Regions from separate parts of the Bacillus cereus group sp. RP37 genome, predicted to be linked through region 2. Evidence: predicted binding sites of a transcription regulator. Region 2 holds the regulator's gene; the other holds the start of a gene.

Region 1 (6,934 bases), 4.6 Mb from region 2:
ATTGAAAGAATGTACCGTGACTCTCGTATTAACCGTATTTTCGAAGGAACGAACGAAATTAACCGCCTAATCGTACCAGGTACGTTCTTACGTAAAGCGATGAAAGGTGAATTACCGCTTCTTCAAAAAGCACAAAAATTACAAGAAGAGTTAATGATGATGATGCCAGAAGAAGTAGGCGATGAGCCATTAGCACTTCAAAAATATTTAGTAACTAACGCGAAAAAAATCGGCTTAATGGTAGCTGGATTAGCAGCTCAAAAATACGGTAAAGCACTAGATAAAGAGCAAGAAATTCTTGTGAATATCGCTGACATCGTAAGCAACCTATACGCAATGGAGTCTGCTGTTCTTCGTACAGAAAAAGCAATTAAAACAACTGGCCTTGAAAAGAATAAACAAAAAGTGTTATACACTGAAGTATTCTGCCAAGAAGCATTCAACGAAATCGAAGCAGATGCGAAAGAAACACTTATCGCAGTTGAAAACGGCGACATGCTGCGCATGATGTTATCATCATTACGTAAATTAACTCGCCACACACCACTTAACGTAATTCCGAAGAAACGTGAGATCGCTGCGAAAATTTTAGAAGATGAGCGTTACACAGTTTAATACCTTTAAATAACAGTAGTCGTATAAACGACTACTGTTATTTTTTTTGAAAAAAAGAAATTTTTAGTGACATAAAACTAATGACATTAGTATAATAAAACTAATGGTATTAGTTTTCGTGAAAAGGGAGATGGAAATATGAGAATGATACATGAAAAAACGGTATATCAATTGTCATTTTTGCCAAGAGTGTTTCCTGTAAATTGTTACTTTGTGGAGGAAGAAGATGGTTTAACTTTAATTGATGCTGCTTTGCCATATAGCGCAAAAGGGATCTTGCAGGCGGCTGAGAAAATAGGGAAACCAATTACTAAGATTGTATTAACACATGCGCATGATGATCACATCGGTGCATTAGACGCATTAAAGGAAGTAATTCCTCATGTTCCAGTCTATATTTCTAAGAGGGAAGCAAAGCTGTTAGAAGGAGATACGACGTTACAAAAGGATGAACCAAATACGCCAATAAAAGGCGGTGTACCTAAAAAGATAAAAACGGTACCTGATGTTTTATTAGAAGATGGCGACCGAGTTGGATCGCTTCTTGCGATTATGACACCGGGACATACACCAGGCTCCATGTCGTTTCTTGATGTAAGAAATAAAGCTCTGATTGTCGGGGATGCATTCCAAACAAGAGGAGGTATGGCTGTTTCAGGACAAATGAAATTTTGGTTTCCGTTTCCGGCGATGGCAACGTGGAGCAAAGACATATCATTACAAAGTGCAGAGAAGTTAAGAGAATATGAGCCTTCCTTGCTTGCGGCAGGGCACGGAAAAATGATAAAGGATCCAGGGGTTGTCATAGAGCTTGCTATTAAGGAAGCGAAGCGGAATATAGAAAGTAAGAAAGAGGGTTAATTTATGTCACCGAGAATCGGACTTACATTACAGAAAATTATAGAAACAGCTGCAGAAATAGCAGATGCAAATGGAATACAAGAAGTAACGTTAGCTTCATTAGCGCAAACGTTAGGGATACGTTCTCCCTCACTATATAATCATGTGAAAGGGTTACAAGATGTACGGAAACATCTTGGTATTTACGGAATACAACAGCTGCATAACAAGCTGGAAGAAGCGACCGAGAATAAACGTATGGATGAAGCAATTCATGCATTAGGAGAAGCGTATGTAGCATTCGTACGCAAACATCCTGGACTGTATGAAGCAACCTTTTTACGAGATGAAGAAGTAAGAAAAGCAGGAGACGGAATTGTGAAGCTTTGTCTTCATGTTTTACAACAATACGGCTTAGAAGGAGAGAATGCACTTCATGCGACACGTGGATTCAGAAGTATTTGTCATGGATTTGCGTCGATTGAACAGCAGGGTGGATTTGGTTTGCCGCTAGATTTAGATACAAGTTTACATGTATTATTGGAAACGTTTATTAAAGGATTACATGGAATGAGAAATTAAATAAGAAGCGAGGCAACTAAAAACCTTAGAAGCGATTCTAAGGTTTTTTTAGTGCATATGATTCCAAAAGAATGGTAGGTGGGAGGATTAAAGTTTCACTTTATTTATGTTAAAAATAGTTTACATGATGTTAAAAATAAATTACAATCAAAATATAGAAAATAATGTAAAACAAGGAGAGGTTATGAAACAAAGTGGGAATTTACAAAATAATCTCGTTGTACTCAGAGCAGAAAAGCGCTGGTCACAAACAGATTTAGCGAACAAAGCTGGGGTAAGTAGACAAACAATCGCCTCAATTGAAGCGAATCGTTATAATCCATCTTTAATTTTAGCTTTTGAAATTGCACATATTTTAGGTAAGGAGTTTCATGAAGTTTTTCAATATAAGATAGAGGGGGAAACGGAATGAGTATTGTAATAGGGATAATAATCTCAGTAGCAGGGCTAATAGGTGTTTTATATTCAACACGTTTTCAGAAGAATGAAGGGGAAGATGAAAGAGGCGAGCATATTACAGGGAATGCAGCTAAAATTTCATTGTTTGTATTTTTATTTCTATATTTAGTTATCTTTTTAATTGGGAATCTATATTCATTGACAGGTGAACAGTATAAATTAGCAAATGCATTTTTATTAGCAGGGGTACTTTGTTCTTATGCTTTAACTATCGTAGTTTTAAAAAGAAGATATTAACTGGAAAAGAGTCTCTAATGGTTTAGAGGCTCTTTCTTGTTAAATGATATTATTTAGCTGGTTTGAAAAATGTGTATATGGCTAAGGAAAGGCAAACGAAAATAAATGCGATAGGATCTTGATATGGACTAGGCTCAGAACCTTTCTGGATTTCTGTAAGGAAGTCATGTGTTTTCATGTTCATTGCTCCTTTAACTAATAAGTTTTATATGATGCGAGGGTTATGGTGGATAGGAAGTGTTTTTTGAAATTTCATATAATAATTATTGCATAGCAATCCTATTCCTAAAACTATAAAATATAAAGTTTTCATAATATGTAAAATTGCATATTATTCTTTTTGGAAATTTTGTTATATTATCTTTATATTTCAATTAAAGGGTTTTATTAAGATAAATGAGAATAACTGGAGGGATACTGTGAGTAAAACAGTGTTAGAAGCGTATAGTGTGGAAAGAAAAATAGAGAATATAACATATAAAAATCTATTTGTAACGATAGCAATGATTATAGGGAGTTCACTCCTAGGAGGATTATTCCTTGGTTTAGCCTTTGAGATTTATGGAGAAGAAGTATTAAGTACTAATTTAGAAGGATATTATTTACTCTTATTTGATGCAGCTGTTGTTGCTATCGTTTTATTAGCTTATAAACCAGTTCTTCATTTTATTAAATCTATTTGGGATGTATCCGTTTTGAAGAATGGGAAGACATATTTATATCTATTAATTGGTTTTATAGTCATTGCGTTATCACAATATTTAACGTTACATGTGTTTAGTTTTGAAAGTGCAGCAGAACAGAAGGAACAATTAGGGAGCTTCGGGATTCAAAATAGCATACAAAGTATTATATATGTGTTAAGTGTTGCTATAATTACACCGGTTAAAGAAGAAATTCTATTTCGAGGTATTTTATATCGATTTTTAGAAAAGAAATATAATTTTTTAGTTGGTATCATTATTTCTTCCTTCATTTTTGGAATTCTTCATGGAGGTCTTCTAATTACGGCAACGATTATGGGAATGGTATTTGCAATGTTATACAAAAAGACGCAATCTATTATACCTAGTATTATTTTACACATTGTATGGAACTTACTTGTGAGTATAAGTATGATTGTGTCTCTATAAAAATAAATACATAACCAGTATAAAAGATGAATGGCTTAGCTATTCATCTTTTATTTTGTATGCACGTGAAAAAGCTAATTCATGTATACAATCAAAAAAGAGCTAAATACTAACAGTGAACGAATAAAGAAAGGTAGGAGTATTCTATGCAAAACTTAACAGAGCTTGAAGTAGAAAACTTACGTCATTTAATTGGTGGACACGCAACAATTATTAACAAGTTGGAGCAGTATGCACAGACGTGTACAGATCCACAACTGAAACAAATGCTACAAAAGGATGCGCAAGATGCACGAAATACGAAACAGCAATTAATGACTTTTCTAGGATAGGAGGAAGCAGAACATGAATGAAAAAGATATGGTAAATGATTATTTAGCAGGGTTAAATGCAAGTTTAACAAGTTATGCAAATTATATTTCTCAGTCTGATAATGAACAGTTACATCAAACGTTAATCCAAATTCGTAATCAAGATGAGATGCGTCAACGTAATATGTATGAGTACGCAAAGCAAAAGAGTTATTATAAGCCAGCTGCACCTGCTAACCCAATGATTGTACAGCAATTAAAAGGTCAATTAAGTGCGGAATAAGGGGATAAAAAAACGAGCGAATGAAGTCGCTCGTTTTTTTGTTTTGGGCATGTCAATAAATATATAATAAATATTTTTCCAGTTGTAACAAATATGACGAAAATGGAATATAACAATTCACAAAAAGGACAAAAGTTTGCTCAACATTTCACAAAGTATCCATGGTTTCTATCGTGGGAATCTCTATAATTAGGAGTGTAAAGAACAAAAGAAATAGATTATATGATCAATTAGGAGAGATTGCTATGAAAAGAAATACAAGAAAAATTGCAATTATCGGTACTGGATTAGTTGGATCAAGTTGTGCATATTCCATTGTAAATCAAGGCATTTGCGAAGAACTATTATTAATTGATATAAATCATGAACGTGCAGTTGGGGAAGCAATGGATTTATCACACTGCATTAACTTTACAAATACAAGAACAAAAGTATATGCAGGAAGCTATGAAGACTGCAAAGATATGGACATCGTTATTATTACAGCAGGACCAGCACCAAAACCAGGGCAAAGTCGCTTAGATACTTTAGGAGCGAGTGCGAAGATTATGGAAAGCATTGTTGGCGGCGTAATGGAAAGTGGATTTGATGGTATTTTCTTACTTGCATCGAACCCAGTTGATATTATTACTTATCAGGTGTGGAAATTATCTGGATTACCTAGAAATCGTGTGATCGGTACTGGTACATCACTAGATTCTTCTCGCTTACGAACAATTTTATCTGAAATGTTACATGTAGATCCTCGTAGTATTCATGGGTATTCCCTAGGAGAACATGGTGATTCTCAAATGGTTGCTTGGTCTCACGTAACTGTTGGTGGAAAGCCAATTCTGCAAATTTTAGAAGAGAAAAAAGACCAATTTGGTGAAATAGACTTAGATGAAATTGTTGAGAAGACTGCAAAAGCAGGATGGGAAATTTATAAACGAAAAGGCACTACTTATTACGGAATCGGAAATTCTCTAGCATATATTGCGAGTTCAATCTTTAACGATGATCACCGTGTAATTGCTGTATCAGCTATTTTAGATGGTGAGTACGGTGAGTATGATATTTGTACAGGAGTGCCAGCCATTATTACTAGAGATGGTATGAAAGAAGTTGTAGAACTAAACTTAACAGAGGATGAAGAATCTCGATTCGCAAAATCAAACGATATGTTACGTGATTATATGAAAACAATTGGTTACTAACTTATAGGAGAAGGTGAAACAAATGAAGGAATATATAATGTCCCGTGTATTTAAAGCATCAGCTGGAATTGCACAAGGTATTTTCGTATCCCTTGGAATTGGTTTACTAATCGAAAATATAGGAAGAATTGTTGATATTCCATTGCTTATTACAATCGGAGTTGTTGCAAAATCACTTATGGCACCAGCCATTGGTGCCGGAATTGCCTTTATGCTCGGTGCAAATGGTCTTGTAATCTTCTCAGCTATGGTAGCTGGAGCGATTGGTGCCGGATCCATTTCAATTACTGAAGCAGGTCTAATTATTAAAACAGGTGAGCCAATCGGTGCATTATTAACAGCGACTTTAGCTGTATATATTGGTAAACGTTTAAGCGGAAAAACTGCGTTAGATATGATGCTCGTTCCATTTGCGGCCATATTAGGTTCTGGTTTAGTCGGTATTTGGTTGTCTCATAATATTACTCCTGTGTTAAATACAGTTGGAGCGTTTATTAAAGATAGTTCAGCTGGTAGCCCGTTTATCGCTTCTATCGTCATTGCAGTCGTTTGGGGCCTATTACTTATCTCTCCAGCTTCATCAGCTGCGTTAGCGATCGCACTTAGCTTAGACGGTGTGGCAGGTGGTGCTGCTCTTGCAGGCTGCGTTGCTCAGTTTATCGGATTCTCTGTCATCTCAGCGAAAGAAAATAATTTAGGTGGCATATTAGCTCAAGCGCTTTGTACTCCGAAAGTACAGTTGCCAAATATCACTAAAAATCCAATGATTCTCGTCCCAACAGTCGTCGCCAGTGCTATAGTTGGTCCTGTATCAGCATTAATTTTCCAACTGGAAGCAGGAAAAGAAATTGCAGGTCTTGGATTAAGTTCTCTTATCGCACCAATTAATTTAATTTCCAGCGAAGGATGGGAAGTTGTCCCAGCGATGGTAATCACTTATATCATCATTCCAGTAGCTGTTTCTTATATACTTTACATTGCTCTTAAAAAAGCAGGTCGTATTCACTCTGGTGATATGACTGTACCGCAATCTTAAATTGAAAATCTCCTTTTATATAGAGAAAAGCAGACTGGAAGCCACAGTCTGCTTTTTACATTTTTTGATTTTGTTTTACTGGAACACGTACGGTTTCTTTTGCTAATAAAAGCTGAACGCCGAAGTAAAGTATGCTTGCAAGCGTCATTCCAGAAATGGCGTCTACAAATGCGTGTTGCTTCGTAAATAGCGTGGATAAAATAATAAGCGTACCGAAGAACGTAAGGATATAATATTCAAAA
Region 2 (6,934 bases):
ATAAGTGGTGAACCGAATTTCTTCTCAAGTACAACGTTACGACCTTTTGGTCCCAGCGTTACTTTTACTGCGTTTGCAAGAGTGTCGACACCGCGAAGCATCGAACGACGTGCTTCTTCACTAAATTTAATATCTTTTGCCATAATAATTGACCCCCTTGGATTTTTTAAGATTTATATAATTAACCGATAACTGCTAAAATGTCACTTTCACGTAAAATCAAGTAGTCTGTACCTTCGTATTTCACTTCAGTACCTGCATATTTTGAGAAGATGATAAGATCACCTGCTGCTACCTCTAAAGCAACACGCTCACCATTTTCAAGCACTCGACCAGTACCTACTGCAATAACTTTACCCTCTTGTGGTTTTTCTTTTGCAGTGTCTGGTAATACAATACCACTTGCTGTTTTTTCTTCTGCTTGAACAAGCTCAATTACAACGCGATCACCTAATGGCTTTAGCATGAACAATAACCTCCTCATTTTGTTATGTAAATTTTATTTATTAGCACTCAACTCACCCGAGTGCTAACACACTTATAATAATAAATAATCTCAATTTCTTTTGCAAGTAAAAAAATCATAATTTTTTCGCAAATTAAGCTATACACTTTTCTATATAGAGTCCCTCTTCTTCTACCTTTACTATATGAATCGTTGTTTCCACTACTCGTATGTTACAATATGAAAGGACACCCTAAGTTGTTTTCGCTATACACACAACTTTCTCCTGTCTTCTATTATCATTTCAAATAAGGATTTACGAAAAAAACATAATTTAAGTGAGGTTTATATCGTAGGTAGCATACTTACATGTTATCCTACCTTATCTCATACACTAGAGTTAGAAAGGATGGTTAAACCATTTGAAAAAACAATATTGGTGGGTTATCGTTACATACATTTTAATGCAGTTATCATCCATTGCTGGATTACCACTTCTGCTGAAAACTGGACTTTATGATAACAGGGGATTTACTAGAGAAGAGAAATTTCAACTCATAACTGGACACTGGGCAATCATTAGCTTCTTTATTGCATTATGTATCGTACTTTGGTTACTTAAAGCTGATATTCGCGACAGACATTTAGATACAAAGCGCTCTACTGTTCCAGCTACGATTGGTTGGATTTTTATCGGATTCTTCTTAGCATTTTTCTCGCAAAGTATTGCCGGTATGATCGAAATGTATGTATTAGGTATTAAACCTGGATCTGAAAATACAGCGAGACTTATGGATATCGCAAGAACGACACCTTGGTTCCTTATCGTTATATCTATAATAGGACCTATTTTGGAAGAAATCGTATTTAGAAAAATTTTATTTGGTACACTGTATAAGAAGTTTAATTTCTTTATTGCTGCTATCATTAGTTCTCTCGTATTCGCAGCAATTCATTTTGATTTTACTCACTTATTGGTATACACTGCTATGGGGCTCGTATTCGCCTTTTTATATGTAAAAACGAAGCGCATTATCGTTCCAATTGCAGCCCATGTTGCAATGAATACATTAGTTGCAATTGCTCAAGTTTTAGTGAGTAATGAACAAATTCAAGAAATGATTAAAGAAGCTGAAAAAATGCAAGGCTTTATCGGAGGATTTTTAGTATGAGAAACTCGCCATTATTCATGGCTGCATTGTACTTCCTTCTTGGATGTATCTTTACACGCTTCGCCATTACGAACGTAACAGATACAATCTGGAATATGTGGACAATACTATTTGCAGTTATGGCAACAATTGATTTTAATTTGGCACTTCGCCTTATCTTAGTTAAATTCACAAAGAAAAAATAATAATAAAACGCAGAGGTCGCTTCCTCTGCGTTTTATTGTGGATAATTCTTCAAAAAGTAAACAAGTGTTTGTAATTCTACTGCTAAATCAATATGATGAATTCTTATATTGTCTGACACATTTAAGCGCGCTGGTGTGAAATTTAAAATACCATGCACGTTCGTTTCCGCTAATCTATCTGCTACAGATTGTGCTACTGTAGCGGGTACTGTTAATATTGCCACTTGTATATCAGTTGATAAACGTTCTTCTAATTCATCTAAATGATATACAGGAATGCCCCCGATTTCTGTTCCGACTTTCTCTTCACTAACGTCAAACGCCATTTCAATTTTTGTATTATTGTTTTTCGTGAAATTATAATGTAAGAAAGCGGTCCCTAAATTACCTACTCCAATAAGTGCTACACGTGTTATATCATCTTGGTCGAGTGTTTCACGGAAAAATGATAATAAATAATTTACGTTATATCCATAACCCTTTTTCCCTAACGCTCCAAAATATGAAAAATCTCTTCGAATCGTTGCGGAATCAACCTTTACCGCTTCGCTCAATTCAGCTGATGAAACACGTTGCTTACCAGAAAGAGATAAGTTTTGGATAAATCGATAGTATAGAGGCAATCGTTTGGCAGTGGCCTGTGGAATTTTGTGCTGATCCATATAACCTCTCCTCTCTTCCTATCTTTATTCATATGCTTGAATCAAATACAGAAGTTTAGCACTCATGAATTTCCCTGTATAATAAAGAAAAGAAGTATTCTCTCTTTATTTTAAACTATACACTATTTTTAGTATGATTGAGAAATATAAACATGGCAAAGTTAAGAAATTATTTGAGGTGAAAACATTGATTTTATTACAAGTAAACGCGCTTTCGAAATTATACGGTGCAGAAACGATTCTTGCAAACATAAAATTGGAAGTTCAAACGAAAGATCGTATCGCATTAGTCGGACGAAATGGAGCCGGAAAATCTACATTATTAAAAATAATAGCTGGTGAGCTATCCCATGATGGTGGCGAAATTATAAAACCGAAAGATGTCTCCATCGGATATTTAGCTCAAAATACCGGGTTAGAAACATCTTTAACAATTTGGGATGAAATGTTAACTGTCTTTACACACTTGCAGCAAATGGAGACAAAACTTCGAAGGCTAGAGCAAGAGATGGGAAAAGAAGAAAACTTTTCAAACGAGGCTATATATGAAAGATTATTAGCTGATTACGATCAATTACAATTAGATTATAAAGATCAAGGTGGCTATCAGTACGAAGCAGATATTCGTTCGATTTTAAGCGGGCTTGGCTTCCCAGTTGAAACGCATCAGACGACGATTTCTACATTAAGCGGTGGACAAAAAACACGATTGGCTCTCGGTAAATTATTATTAACGAAACCGGACTTACTTATTTTGGACGAGCCTACAAACCATTTAGATATCGAAACATTAACATGGCTTGAACAATATTTACAAGGCTATCCTGGCGCAATACTAATCGTTTCCCATGACCGTTATTTCTTAGATAAACTCGTTACACAAGTATATGAAATTTCGAATAAAGAGAGCAGACGATTTGTTGGTAACTACAGTAAATATTTAGATTTAAAATCAGCGCTATACGAGCAAGAAATGAAACGTTATGAAAAGCAACAGGATGAAATTGCTAAGCTTGAGGACTTCGTTCAAAAAAATATAGCTCGTGCATCTACGACAAAACGTGCGCAAAGCCGTCGTAAACAATTAGACCGAATGGAATTATTAACAAGACCATTAGGTGATTCTAAGTCAGCATCCTTCCACTTCGATATTGAAAAACAAAGCGGAAATGATGTTTTACAAGTAAAGGATGCAACCATCGGCTATGATGAGGATCCGATTATTGAACATGTAACAATGCGCTTAACTCGCGGGGATAGTGTTGCTTTAGTTGGACCGAACGGAATCGGGAAATCCACATTGTTAAAATCACTTGTGAATAAGTTACCTCTACTAAATGGTGATGTTTCTTTCGGATCCAATGTCTCTGTTGGCTATTATGATCAAGAACAAGCTAACTTAACATCTTCTAAGCGAGTTTTAAATGAATTATGGGATGAATATCCATTGCAGCCTGAAAAAGAAATTCGCACGATACTAGGTAACTTCTTATTCACAGGAGATGATGTATTAAAGCCCGTATCTTCTCTTAGTGGTGGACAAAAAGCTCGATTAGCTCTTGCAAAACTTATGATGCAAAAATCGAATTTATTAATTCTCGATGAGCCTACGAACCATCTCGATTTAAATAGTAAAGAGATTTTGGAGAATGCTTTAATTGATTACCCAGGAACTCTTCTATTCGTATCACATGACCGCTACTTTATTAATCGTGTAACGACAACTGTTATTGAGTTATCAACAGAAGGTGCACAGGAATATCTAGGGGATTACGATTACTACGTTGAAAAGAAGAATGAGATGATCGAACGTGCAGAATTTGAACAACAAGAACAGCAAGAAAATCAGGCACCTGTTCAAAAAACTGTAGCTCAAGAAAAATTAAATTATCTCGAAGAAAAAGAGCGTAAACAATTAGAGCGTCAACGCACTCGGAAAATTGAGGAACTAGAACAAAACATCATAGAATTTGAAGAAGAAATTGCTACGTTAGAAGATCAACTTTGCTTACCAGAAATATATGCAGATTATGAAAAGGCTAGTGAAATTACAACGAAAAAGCAAACACTACAAGAGCAACTGGAAGCTTGTATGGCAGAATGGGAAGAATTGCATTTATAAAAGTATTGATAAAGAGGATGTCTCATAAGTCGGGATTTTTGACTATGCGACATCCTTTTTATCTTCTAGTTGGAATCAACGTCATATTGTCAAAACGATTTTTTAAACAAATCAACGATTCGACACAAAATATCAATCTGCCGACAAAGTTTGACAATGTTAGCGACATCTATAATTAGAGCATATTTCAAAATGTTTTTTAAGGATATCTTCTTGTTTTTTATTTCCCAAAAAAGAATACATTTAAAGGTCAGACTTCATCTACTTTATCCACAAGTTTATGCACATATCCACCTTTATAAAATAAACCTCAAAATTACTTTTCCACATTATCCACAATCAACGAAAAAGTTATCAACATTTTATATACACAACAAAACCCACATTATCAACAGATAATATGGGTTTTATCCACAGGCTGTGGTTAATTTTGTGCATAACTATGCTTCAATATCTAATCCTGGATTTGCATTTAAAGCTAATGTAGCACGTTTTCCTTGTTCATATGCAATTGTACCTGCCGCTGCAATCATTGCCGCATTATCGGTACATAAAGATAGCGGAGGAATAATTAGCTCAATATTTTCTTTTGGCGCAAATTCTGCTTCCAAACGTGCGCGAAGTCCTTTATTCGCAGCTACTCCACCCGCAAGAAGCAGTTGCTTTACACTATACGCTTCTGCTGCACGAGATGCTTTCGTTACAAGCACATCTATTACACTCTCTTGGAAACTTGCTGCTAAATCTTCCGGTGCAATTTCTATCCCACGTTGTTTTGCGTTATGCACAGTGTTGATAACTGCGGATTTCAATCCACTGAAACTGAAATCATACGAATCAGGTTCTAGCCATGCACGAGGCAAATCAATTGTCGGCTTTCCTTCATGCGCAAGGCGATCAATATGAGGACCACCTGGATATGGCATAGATAACGTACGAGCTACTTTATCATATGCCTCTCCAGCTGCATCATCTCTTGTTTCACCAATTACTTCGAATGAACCATGTTCTTTCATATAAACAAGCTCTGTATGCCCACCAGATACAACAAGTGATAGTAGTGGGAATTGAACTTCTTTTACTAAACGGTTCGCATAAATGTGACCAGCAATATGATGAACACCCACTAGAGGAATATCATGTGCAAAAGCCACTGCTTTCGCTGCATTTACCCCTATTAAAAGTGCCCCTACTAAACCAGGTCCTTCTGTTACAGCAATTGCATCAATATCATCAAATGTGATATTTGCTTCTTTTAAAGCTTCTTCTAACACAACTGTAATTTCTTCTACATGATGACGAGATGCAATCTCTGGTACAACCCCGCCAAAACGTTTATGACTTTCAATTTGTGATGCAACGACATTCGCAATAATTTCCGTTCCATTTTTAACAACTGCTACTGCTGTTTCATCGCAACTTGTTTCAATACCAAGTATAATCGTATTTTTTCCCATTATATATTCACCCACATTACGAGACCATCTTCCTGATTGTCTGCATAGTATCGTTTACGAATTCCACCATTTTGAAATCCGTATTTTTTGTATAACTGTTTTGCTACTTCATTTGATACACGTACTTCAAGTGTCATCGTTTTTACCCCTAGGTCTTTCGCTTCGGAAATAACTTCTTTCAATAAAGCATCTCCTAGCTTTTGACCTCTGTATTCTGGCAAAATAGCTATATTTGTTATATGTGATTCATCAATAATTATCCACAATCCACAATATCCAACTACACGGCCATCTTTTTCTAGCACAACATAATGTGCATGTTCATTCATCGTTAACTCACGGTGAAAGGCATCTGCAGTCCAAGGAGTTGAAAAAGATGCTTCTTCAATAGCTACAATTTGAGCGATATCATCAAGTTCCATCTTTCTAAATATCATATCCATCTTCTCCAAGCTCCTACTTGTTTTGACTTTCTAACCACTTTGTTTCAGCTTCAGCTAAACGAAGATAACTAGGAACAAATGAATGTACATCTTGTTCTTCTTTTTGTAATCCTAAGAATGCTAACTCACTTGGTCTTGGGTTATTTTTAGTGAAAGGAGCAAATACAGCTTGATCGCCTAAATGTTCGATAATTGTTTCTTTGTGTAGTTTAACATCATTACCAATAAATAAAACAGGCTTTCCTTTATCTTTTAACATTTGCAACCAGTCTACAATAAGGATGATTCGGTCTTCTTCTATAGAAGTTAAATGCTCTCCTTCATATGTATATAAGCCCGTATAAATTTGTCCACGTCTTCCATCGAATAAAGGACAGATTAATCCATCAAAATTAGCACCGTTTGCAGCCACTACTTCTAAACTTGATACACCTACAATTGGTATTTG

The links. The regulator Rex, encoded in region 2, represses fermentation and respiration genes when NADH is low (regulators of the CRP and FNR family bind a similar motif). The targets are predictions, from matches to a motif close to TTGTGAAATATTTCACAA.
Region 1: QCI44_RS02360 (L-lactate dehydrogenase) is a predicted target of Rex. The motif match lies at 4,597-4,614, and genes of this name have one in related genera.

The regions. Positions count from the first base shown of each region.
Region 1 covers NZ_JARVHP010000001.1:476,340-483,273, forward strand. Annotated here, with positions in the region: gene QCI44_RS02315 (acyl-CoA dehydrogenase family protein) at 1-615, shown strand, start outside; gene QCI44_RS02320 (MBL fold metallo-hydrolase) at 754-1,476, shown strand; gene QCI44_RS02325 (TetR/AcrR family transcriptional regulator) at 1,480-2,037, shown strand; gene QCI44_RS02330 (helix-turn-helix transcriptional regulator) at 2,222-2,449, shown strand; gene QCI44_RS02335 (DUF2178 domain-containing protein) at 2,446-2,733, shown strand; gene QCI44_RS02340 (hypothetical protein) at 2,783-2,911, opposite strand; gene QCI44_RS02345 (CPBP family intramembrane glutamic endopeptidase) at 3,153-3,866, shown strand; gene QCI44_RS02350 (hypothetical protein) at 4,013-4,198, shown strand; gene QCI44_RS02355 (spore coat protein) at 4,212-4,460, shown strand; gene QCI44_RS02360 (L-lactate dehydrogenase) at 4,706-5,656, shown strand; gene QCI44_RS02365 (PTS sugar transporter subunit IIC) at 5,679-6,692, shown strand; gene QCI44_RS02370 (phosphatase PAP2 family protein) at 6,748-6,934, opposite strand, start outside.
Region 2 covers NZ_JARVHP010000001.1:5,120,424-5,127,357, forward strand. Annotated here, with positions in the region: gene groL (chaperonin GroEL) at 1-143, opposite strand, end outside; gene groES (co-chaperone GroES) at 182-466, opposite strand; gene QCI44_RS26815 (CPBP family intramembrane glutamic endopeptidase) at 868-1,617, shown strand; gene QCI44_RS26820 (YdiK family protein) at 1,614-1,802, shown strand; gene QCI44_RS26825 (redox-sensing transcriptional repressor Rex) at 1,835-2,464, opposite strand; gene QCI44_RS26830 (ABC-F family ATP-binding cassette domain-containing protein) at 2,652-4,586, shown strand; gene tsaD (tRNA (adenosine(37)-N6)-threonylcarbamoyltransferase complex transferase subunit TsaD) at 5,027-6,043, opposite strand; gene rimI (ribosomal protein S18-alanine N-acetyltransferase) at 6,043-6,486, opposite strand; gene tsaB (tRNA (adenosine(37)-N6)-threonylcarbamoyltransferase complex dimerization subunit type 1 TsaB) at 6,500-6,934, opposite strand, start outside.